2 regions of the Micromonospora sp. WMMD987 genome follow, and region 2 is predicted to be linked to the other one. Evidence: riboswitches for the same ligand, from Rfam matches in the RefSeq annotation. Region 2 holds a riboswitch; the other holds the start of a gene.
The links. A riboswitch is a leader RNA that binds a small molecule or an ion and turns the genes downstream of it on or off. The one in region 2 is predicted to bind cobalamin.
Positions count from the first base shown of each region.

Region 1: it holds a riboswitch for cobalamin, as region 2 does, so the genes downstream of both, O7612_RS12445 (ribonucleoside-diphosphate reductase subunit alpha) here and bluB (5,6-dimethylbenzimidazole synthase) in region 2, are expected to answer to the same signal.

Region 1 covers NZ_CP120861.1:2,952,559-2,956,763, forward strand. The annotation lists gene O7612_RS12445 (ribonucleoside-diphosphate reductase subunit alpha) at 1-1,588, opposite strand, end outside; cobalamin riboswitch at 1,708-1,926, opposite strand; gene O7612_RS12450 (helix-turn-helix transcriptional regulator) at 1,955-2,842, opposite strand; gene O7612_RS12455 (oxidoreductase) at 2,971-3,873, shown strand; gene O7612_RS12460 (hypothetical protein) at 3,929-4,205, shown strand, end outside.
Region 2 covers NZ_CP120861.1:3,871,913-3,876,117, forward strand. The annotation lists gene O7612_RS16280 (iron chelate uptake ABC transporter family permease subunit) at 1-347, shown strand, start outside; gene O7612_RS16285 (ABC transporter ATP-binding protein) at 391-1,209, shown strand; gene O7612_RS16290 (hypothetical protein) at 1,234-1,575, opposite strand; gene bluB (5,6-dimethylbenzimidazole synthase) at 1,649-2,287, opposite strand; cobalamin riboswitch at 2,324-2,523, opposite strand; gene O7612_RS16300 (NAD(P)H-dependent oxidoreductase) at 2,610-3,173, opposite strand; gene O7612_RS16305 (DHA2 family efflux MFS transporter permease subunit) at 3,221-4,205, opposite strand, start outside.

The sequences.
Region 1 (4,205 bases), 920 kb from region 2:
GGCGCAGCGCGAACAACGCGTCCTGGAGCCCCATCAGCCCCAGCCCGACCGGCCGCCAGCGCGGGTTCGAGGCCGCCGCCTGCTCGGCCGGGTAGTAGTTGATGTCGATCACCCGGTCCAGGAACACCACCGCCGTCCGGACGGTCTCGCGCAGTTTGTCCCAGTCGACGCCGTCGCCGGTCAGGTGCGCGCCCAGGTTGACCGACCCCAGGTTGCACACGGCGGTCTCGGTGTCGCTGTTGACCTCCAGGATCTCGGTGCACAGGTTGGACAGGTGGATCGTGTTGCCCGGCACACCGGTCTGGTTGGACAGCCGGTTGGACGGATCCTTGAACGTCATCCACCCGTTGCCGGTCTGCGCCAGGGTGCGCATCATCCGTCCGTACAGGTCCCGTGCCCTGACGGTGCGGACCGCATTCTTCTCGGCGACCCGGTACGCCGCGTCGAACTCCTCGCCGTACAGGTCGGGCAGTTCCGGGGCGTCCGACGGGTCGATCAACGACCACTCGCCGTCGGCCTCGACCCGGCGCATGAACTCGTCGGGGATCCAGTTGGCCAGGTTGAGGTTGTGGGTACGCCGGGCCTCCTCGCCGGTGTTGTCCCGCAGCTCCAGGAACTCCTCGACGTCCGGGTGCCAGGGTTCCAGGTAGACGCAGGCCGCCCCCTTGCGCCGGCCGCCCTGGTTGACCGCCGCGACCCCGGCGTCGAGGGTCTTCAGGAACGGCACGATCCCGTTCGACCGGCCGTTGGTGCCCCGGATCAACGCGCCCCGGCCGCGCACCCGCGTGAAGGAGATGCCGATGCCGCCGGAGAACTTCGACAGCTTCGCCACCTGGTGGTACCGCTCGTAGATCGAGTCCAGCTCGTCGCGCGGCGAGTCGACCAGGAAACACGACGACATCTGGGTGTGCCGGGTGCCCGAGTTGAACAACGTCGGGGAACTCGGCAGGTAGGCCAGCGACGACATCAGCCGGTAGAACCCGACCGCCTCGTCGGGCGTGGTGGACAGCCCGCAGGCCACCCGCAGCAGCCAGTACTGCGGGGTCTCCACCACCAGCCGCGACCGCGGGTGCCGCAGCAGGTACCGGTCGGCCACCGTCCGCAGCCCGAAGTACTCGAACCGCAGGTCACCTGTGGGGTCGACAGCGTGGTCGACCTGCCCGGCGTGCCGGGCCACGAACGCGGCGGTGTCGTCGGCGATCAGGCCGAGACCGTGGGCGTACCGGACGGACTGGCTGAAGCCCGCCACCGCCTGCCCGCGTACCTCCTTCGCCACGGATGCGGCCAGCAGCCGCGCCGCCAGCCGGGAGTACTGCGGTTCCGTGCCGATCAGCTCCGCCGCCGTCTGGATCGACAGCCTGTCCACCTCGGCCGTGGTCGCCCCGTCGTAGAGGCCGGCGACCGTCGTGGTGGCCACCCGCAGCGGGTCCACCTCGGGCAGGTCGGTGGCCCACCGCCCGACCGCTCTGACGATCCGGTCGACGTCCACCGGCTCGGTGCCGCCGTCGGGCGTGCGCACCCGCAGCACCGGCCGGCGCGGCTCCACCTCGCCCACACCGGGTGGGGGACTCTCCTGTACGACCGTCATGACCTCTCCTCGCCGTCACCGATGACCATCGGACGCGGGAGAACGCCAACGGGCGCGGCGCGACGGCCGCCCCGGAACCTGGCGTCGGTCGTCCCGCGCGACCTCAGGCCGCCGCGCGCGGCAGCGCACGGCGCGCTGGCAGGTCTTCGGACTCGCGGGCCTGACCGGGGTCCACCGGTCGCCTACTGGCCGTCGCTTCCCGGACCTCGCGGTCCAGTGCTCGATGACGGCGGTCGTTCCCACTCACCGCTGCGGGGCAGTCCCGGATTTCCACCGGGTTCCCTGTTGCCTCGACCGCACCCGTCCGGGTGGGGCGAACCAGCTGCGTGGCACACCATATATGGCGTGCATGGGGGAGAGGCAACACTAGATGTCGCGGGGGCGTGTCGGATAACTCTCATCCGACCGTCCGGTGGCCCGCAGCGACGCCAGCAGCCGCAGCGCGTCGGCGTCGGCGCTGCCGGGCTCGGCGGTGAAGACCAGCATGACCGGCCCGGGGCTGCCGGGCAGCGGATAGGTGTCCCAGTCCAGGATGATGTCGCCGACCCCGGGGACCTGGAAGGTCTTGGTGCCGCTGACCGACTCGCGCACGTCGTGCCGGGACCACAGCCGACGGAACTCGGCGCTGCGGATGCTCAGCTCACCGACGATCGCGGTGGCCCGGGGATGGGTGGGGTCGGTGGCGACCGCGGCCCGCAACATGCCGATGTAGTCCATCGCCTGCCGCTCCCAGGCCGCGCACCGCCGCGTCCGCGTCGCCGCCTCGTCGAACATCAGCAGCAGCATGTTGAGCCGGTCCGGCGGGTGGCCGGCCGGGTCGCCGAGCAGCGCCACCGCCCACCGGTTCCAGGCGAGCAGGTCCAGGTGGCGGCCGAGCACCACCGCCGGGGTGTCCATCACCCGCAGCAGCCGCCGGGTGCTCTCCGGCACCCGCTCCGGACCGTGGTCCACCCGGGCCGGCACCGGCCGGCGGGCGGCGCGGGCCAGGGTGAACAGGTGCCGGCGTTCCCCGGCGTCGAGCCCGAGCGCGGCGGCGAGCGCGTCCAGCACGTCGTCGGACGGGCGGACCTCGCGACCCTGCTCCATCCGTTGGTAGTAGTCGGTGCTCAACCCGGCCAGCAGCGCCAGCTCCTCGCGGCGCAGCCCGGTGACCCGGCGGCGTCCGCCCGGCTCCAGGCCGACGTCGCGGGGGTGCAGCCGGCCGCGCCGGGCGCGCAGGAAGTCACCGAGTTCGCGGGCGTACGGATGGGTCATGGGGCCAGTGTGGCGCGGCCCGGACCGGCCCGGGTAGGTCTGCGGGACCTAGGCAACCGGGAACGACCGCGCCCGGCCGGTCCGCCCCTAGCGTCGACGCTCCCACCCCGACCGACCAGGAGCAGCAGATGACATGGACCACCGACCGCATCCCCGACCAGCACGGCCGCACCGCCGTCGTCACCGGCGCGAACTCGGGACTCGGCCTGGTCACCGCCGCCGCGCTGGCCCACCGGGGCGCGCACGTCGTGCTGGCCGTCCGCGACCCCGCCGCCGGTCGGCAGGCCGCCCGCCGGATCGGCGGGACCGTCGAGGTACGCGAGCTGGACCTGGCCTCGCTGGCCTCGGTACGGGCGTTCGCGGCGCGGCTGGCCGCCGACCATCCGGTGCTCGACCTGCTGGTCAACAACGCCGGCGCGGTGCTGCTCGGGCCGCGCCGCACCAGTGTCGACGGCCACGAGCTGCACCTCGCCACCAACCTGCTGGGCCACTTCGCGCTGACCGGCCTGCTGCTGGGCAACCTGGCCGCGGCAGGGGCCGCCCGGGTGGTCAGCCTCAGCTCGATCACCCACCGCAACGCGCACCTGGACTTCGCCGACCTGATGGGCGAGCGCGGCTACCGGGGCACCACAGCGTACGGCCGGTCCAAGCTCGCCACCACCGTCTTCGGCGTCGAACTGGACCGTCGGCTGCGCGCCGCCGGGTCGCCGGTCCTCAGCGTGCTGGCCCACCCCGGCGTCACCCGTACCAACCTGACTCCCCGGGCGTGGGAGCACCGGGGCCGGTGGGGCCGGGTGATCGCCCGGCTCGGCCTGCTGGCCACCCAGCCGGTGGAGCGGGGCGCGTTGCCCCAGCTGCGCGCCGCCACCGATCCCGGGGTACGGGGTGGCCAGTTCTTCGGCCCGGCCCGGTTCTTCCAGACCCGGGGTCCGGTCACCGAGGTCCGGTACAGCCCGGAGGCCGCCGATCCGGTCGTCGGCCGTCGGCTCTGGACGGCGGCCGAGGAACTGACCGGCGTCGGCTACCTCTGACACAGGGGCGCACTAGCATGGCTGCGGTCGGTGACGGCGGCGGAGACGAGGCGAGATGAGATGGCTGGGGCGGGTGCTGGGCGGTGGGAGCCGGCAGGTCCAGGAGGATCCGGTCCGGCAGGCGGCGCTGTCGGCCGAGGTGCGGCAGCGGTTCGGCACCCACCTGGCCGTCCGACCGGCCGACCAGGTGGCGGCGATCGTCGGCCTGCTCGACGACGGGGACGGCCTGGCGGTGGCGGCCGCGATCGTCGGTGAGTTCGCCGCCGCGGCCCACGCGGACCTGCTGGCGCAGACGGCGGAGCTGTACCGGCGTACCGGTCACCGGTTCCCGG
Region 2 (4,205 bases):
AGAACGGCGGGGACAAGGCGCTCAGCCTCGGCGTACCCGTGCGCCGGCAACGCCTCACCGCGACGGCCCTGGCGGTCGCGCTCACCGCCGTCGGCGTCGCCGGGGCCGGACCGGTCGGCTTCGTCGCCCTGGCCGCCCCCCACCTGGCCCGCCGGCTCACCCGCGTCGCCGCTCCCCTGGTGACCACGAGCGCGGTGTTCGGCGCCGCCCTGCTGCTCGCCGCCGACCAGCTCGCCCAACGACTCGTCCCCGGGCAGCAACTGCCCGTCGGCGCGGTCACCGGTGTCGTCGGCGGCGGCTACCTGGCGCTCGTGCTGGCCTGGACCTGGCGGGGCAGGCCCGGGTGAGCCGCCGCCCGTCCCGCACCGCACCGCCACCCCGGAGGCAACCATGACCGCCCCACCCACGATCGAGCTGGACTCGGTCACCGTCGGCTACGACCGTCGGACCGTCTGCCGGGACGTCTCCCTGCGGATCGCCGAGGGGAGCTTCACCGTCTTCATCGGGCCGAACGGGTGCGGTAAGTCGACCCTGCTGCGTACCATCGCCCGGGTGTTGCGGCCGAGCGCGGGCCGGGTGGCCGTCCTCGGCCGCGACGTGCACGGCTACCGCCGACGGCAGTACGCCCGCACCGTGGGGCTGCTCCCCCAGGGGATCGAGGCACCGGCGGGGATGACCGTCACCGATCTGGTGCTGCGCGGGCGGCACCCGCACCGGTCGGCGTTGAGCCGCTGGACGTCGCAGGACGAACAGGCGGTCACCGCGGCGCTGGCCGCGACCGGGACCACCGGGTTCGGCGACCGGATGCTGGCGGAGCTCTCCGGGGGTCAGCGGCAACGCGCCTGGTTGGCCATGCTGCTGGCGCAGGACACCCCGATCCTGCTGCTCGACGAACCGACCACCTACCTCGACATCGCCCACCAGTACGAGGTCCTCGACCTGCTCGCCGACCTGCATGCCGGTGGTCGGACCGTGGTCGCCGTACTGCACGACCTCAACCAGGCGGCCCGTTACGCCACCGACCTGGTGGTCCTGCACGACGGCCGCGTCACCACGACCGGTCCCCCGTCGGCGGTGCTCACCCCGGACCTCGTCGCCGACGTGTTCGGGCTGCGCTGCCGGGTCGTGCCCGACCCGGTGACGGGCACGCCCGCGGTGTTCCCCGAGTCCTCCCGCCCCCGCCCGACCGGTTCCGTCTCCGACGGGTGACCCGCAGCCGGGCACGGGACGGCTCTACTGCCAGGGGCCGCTGCGGCAGATGAACTGGGTGGTGCCGCTGTACTGGGTCGTGCCGCCGTCGAGGTAGCTGTAGCTGGCCCGCACGGGGTGGCCGAGGTTGCTGGCCGGGCAGGCGGCGACGAGGGTCGGTCCGGCGGTCGTGAAGGTGCCGACGCTGCCGGAGTACCAGGTGATGCTCCACGTCGTCGTGCCGGTGCTGCTGCCGTCGCAGACGAACTGCGACGCGCCGGACTCGCAGAACGGTGCCGGGGCGGCGGCGAGGGCCGGGGTGGCACCGGCGGTGAGGCTCAGCGTGGCAAGGGCGGACACGGCCAGGATCGTGACGGTGGTACGCATGGAACTCCTCCCGACGTAGCCGAGCGATGACTCAGCGCAATGTCAGCGTAGCCTCCGCCCGGGCTTGTCCGAACTAGCTGTTCGGTGTCACCTGCGGGGACCAGCGGTCGTGGTGCACCGCCTCGGCCAGGGGCCTGCCCCGCCGCCACCCGTGCCGTTCCAGGTCCGGCACCGCCTCCAGATGGGTCACCGGCCCGACACAGAGCCAGGCCACCGGCCGGATGCCGGCCGGCACCCCCAGCAGTCCGGCCAGGAACGACTCCCGGTAGAAGGACACCCACCCGACGCCCAGCCCCTCGGCGGTGGCGGCGAGCCACAGATTCTCAATCGCCAGACACACCGAGTACAGACCGGTGTCGGCGATGGCGTGCCGCCCGAGCACGGCCGGACCCCCACGCTGCGCGTCGTACGTGACGACAATCGACAGAGTGGACTCCACCACACCGTCGATCTTGATACGCGCGAACCGATCGGCCGCCGCACCGTCCAACGTGGCGGCGAACACCGCCCGCTCGGCCTGCACGTGCCGGTGGAACCGACGACGGACGGCGGCGTCCCGGACCACGACGAAGTCCCACGGCTGCGAGTAACCGACACTCGGCGCGGCGTGCGCGGCGTCCAGAATCCGGTGCAGGGTGTCGGCCGGCACCGGTTCCCCGGTGAACTGGGCACGCACGTCCCGACGGCGGTGGATGGCATCGTAGAGTTCCACAGGCAGGCTCCCGCTGCGCTCGGCCCACCCCGGACGGGCGGGCGGTCGACGCGAGGCCGGTCTTCGGACTCCCGGATCGACACCACCCCGTCCGCCTTCCCAGCCTGACGGCCAGTGGCTGCGCTCCTCGCGCCTGGACGGTCGCTCCCCGGTCACCGCGGCGGGCCCGTGCCGGACTCACACCGGCTTCCCGATTCTCCCCACACCCACAGGGCACCTCGCACGATCATGCCGCCGACGATGCTAACCCGCCCCAGCGACACCGGTCGACAGCGATGGAGCACGCGGTGAGGTGCCGTCGTGGACGGCACCCCACCGGCCGTCACGTCTGGCGCAGCGCCGCCAGGGCACCGCCCCAGGCCACCACCTGGTCCAGCATCCGGTGCAGAATGGCCTCCTGGTGCTCGGCCGGCAGCACCTCGCCGTTCGCGCCGAACTCGGTGAAGTAGCTCAGGCAGATCTGGTCACGGACGCCGGCGACGTGCAGCTCCGCCACCACCAGCCGCAGGTGCTCGACGGCCCGGATGCCGCCGTGGATGCCGTACCCGACGAACCCGGCCGACTTGTTCTGCCACTCCGCGTAGAGGTAGTCGATGGCGTTCTTCAGCACGCCCGGGTAGGAGTGGTTGTACTCCGGCGTGACGAAGACGTACCCGTCGTACCGCGCGATAGTCTCCGCCCAGCGCCTGGTGTGTTCGCCCGCGTAGTTCTCCGGTCCCATCGCCGCCGGGACCGCCTCGTCGAGGTGCGGCAGGTCGTGGTCGGCCAGGTCGACGATCTCGTAGCTGGCGTCGCCGCGCTGGGTGGCCAGCTTGTGGACCCACTGCGCCACCGCCTCGCCCCGCCGTCCCGGTCGGGTGCTGCCGATGATGATGCCGATGCGCATGGGTTGACCTCCTGGTCGGTTGACTGTGCTGAGCGGTGTCCCGGTCACTACGCCGCCGTCCGGCGGGTGCTTCGTTGTGCCCGGGTGAGCCAGGTGGCGAGGACGAGGGCGACGGCGGCCATCGCGGTCAGCCACCAGAAGGTGGTCCGGAACGCCGTGGCGACCTCGACCTCGGACCGGGCGTCGGCCAGCGCGTCGGCGAGGACCACGACGCAGAGCGCGCTGCCGACGGCGCCACCGACCCGGGACAGGATGTTCACCTGCGCGCTGGCGTCCGGCATCTGGTGGGACCGGACCCGCGCCAGGGCGGCGGAGACCGCCGGAGATCCGGCGAGGGCCAGGCCGACGCCCCGGACCACCTGGAGGGCCTCCACGAGGACGACGTCCGGGTCGGATGGCAGGAACGCCATCGGCACGGTGCCGGCGAGGACGGTCCCGAGTCCGACCAGGGTGACGATGCCGCCGCCGTACCTGTCGGTCAGCTGTCCGGCGATCGGGAAGGTGACCGCGGCACCGAGGCTGAACGCCATCAGCAGCAGACCGGTGTCGATGATGCCCCGGTTCATGGCGAGCTGGAAGTACAGCGGCATCACGATCAGTCCGCCGAAGAGCGCCGCGCTGGAGAAGAAGATGGTGCCGGTGGCGGCGGCGTAGACCGGATCCCTGGTCAGCCGCAGGTCCATCAGCGGCTCGTCGGCGCGCAGCGACCGGTGGACGAACAACACGAGCGCGACCAGCGCGACCAGCAGTGGAGTCAGCACGGCCGGCGTGGACAGCCCGCGTTGGTCCATCGCCGCGGTGATGGCGTAGGTGAGCAGCGGTAGCCCGAGGGTGACCAGGAACAGGGCCGGCAGGTCCAGCCGCCCGGCCCGACCGGCCGCACCACGCGGGACGACCCGCAGGGCCACCAGCAGCCCGACGATGCCGATCGGCACGTTGATCAGGAACATCCAGCGCCAGGAGAAGGTGTCGATGAGCAGGGCACCGACGATCGGGCCGACGGCGGGGGCCAGGATGGACGGCACACTGGAC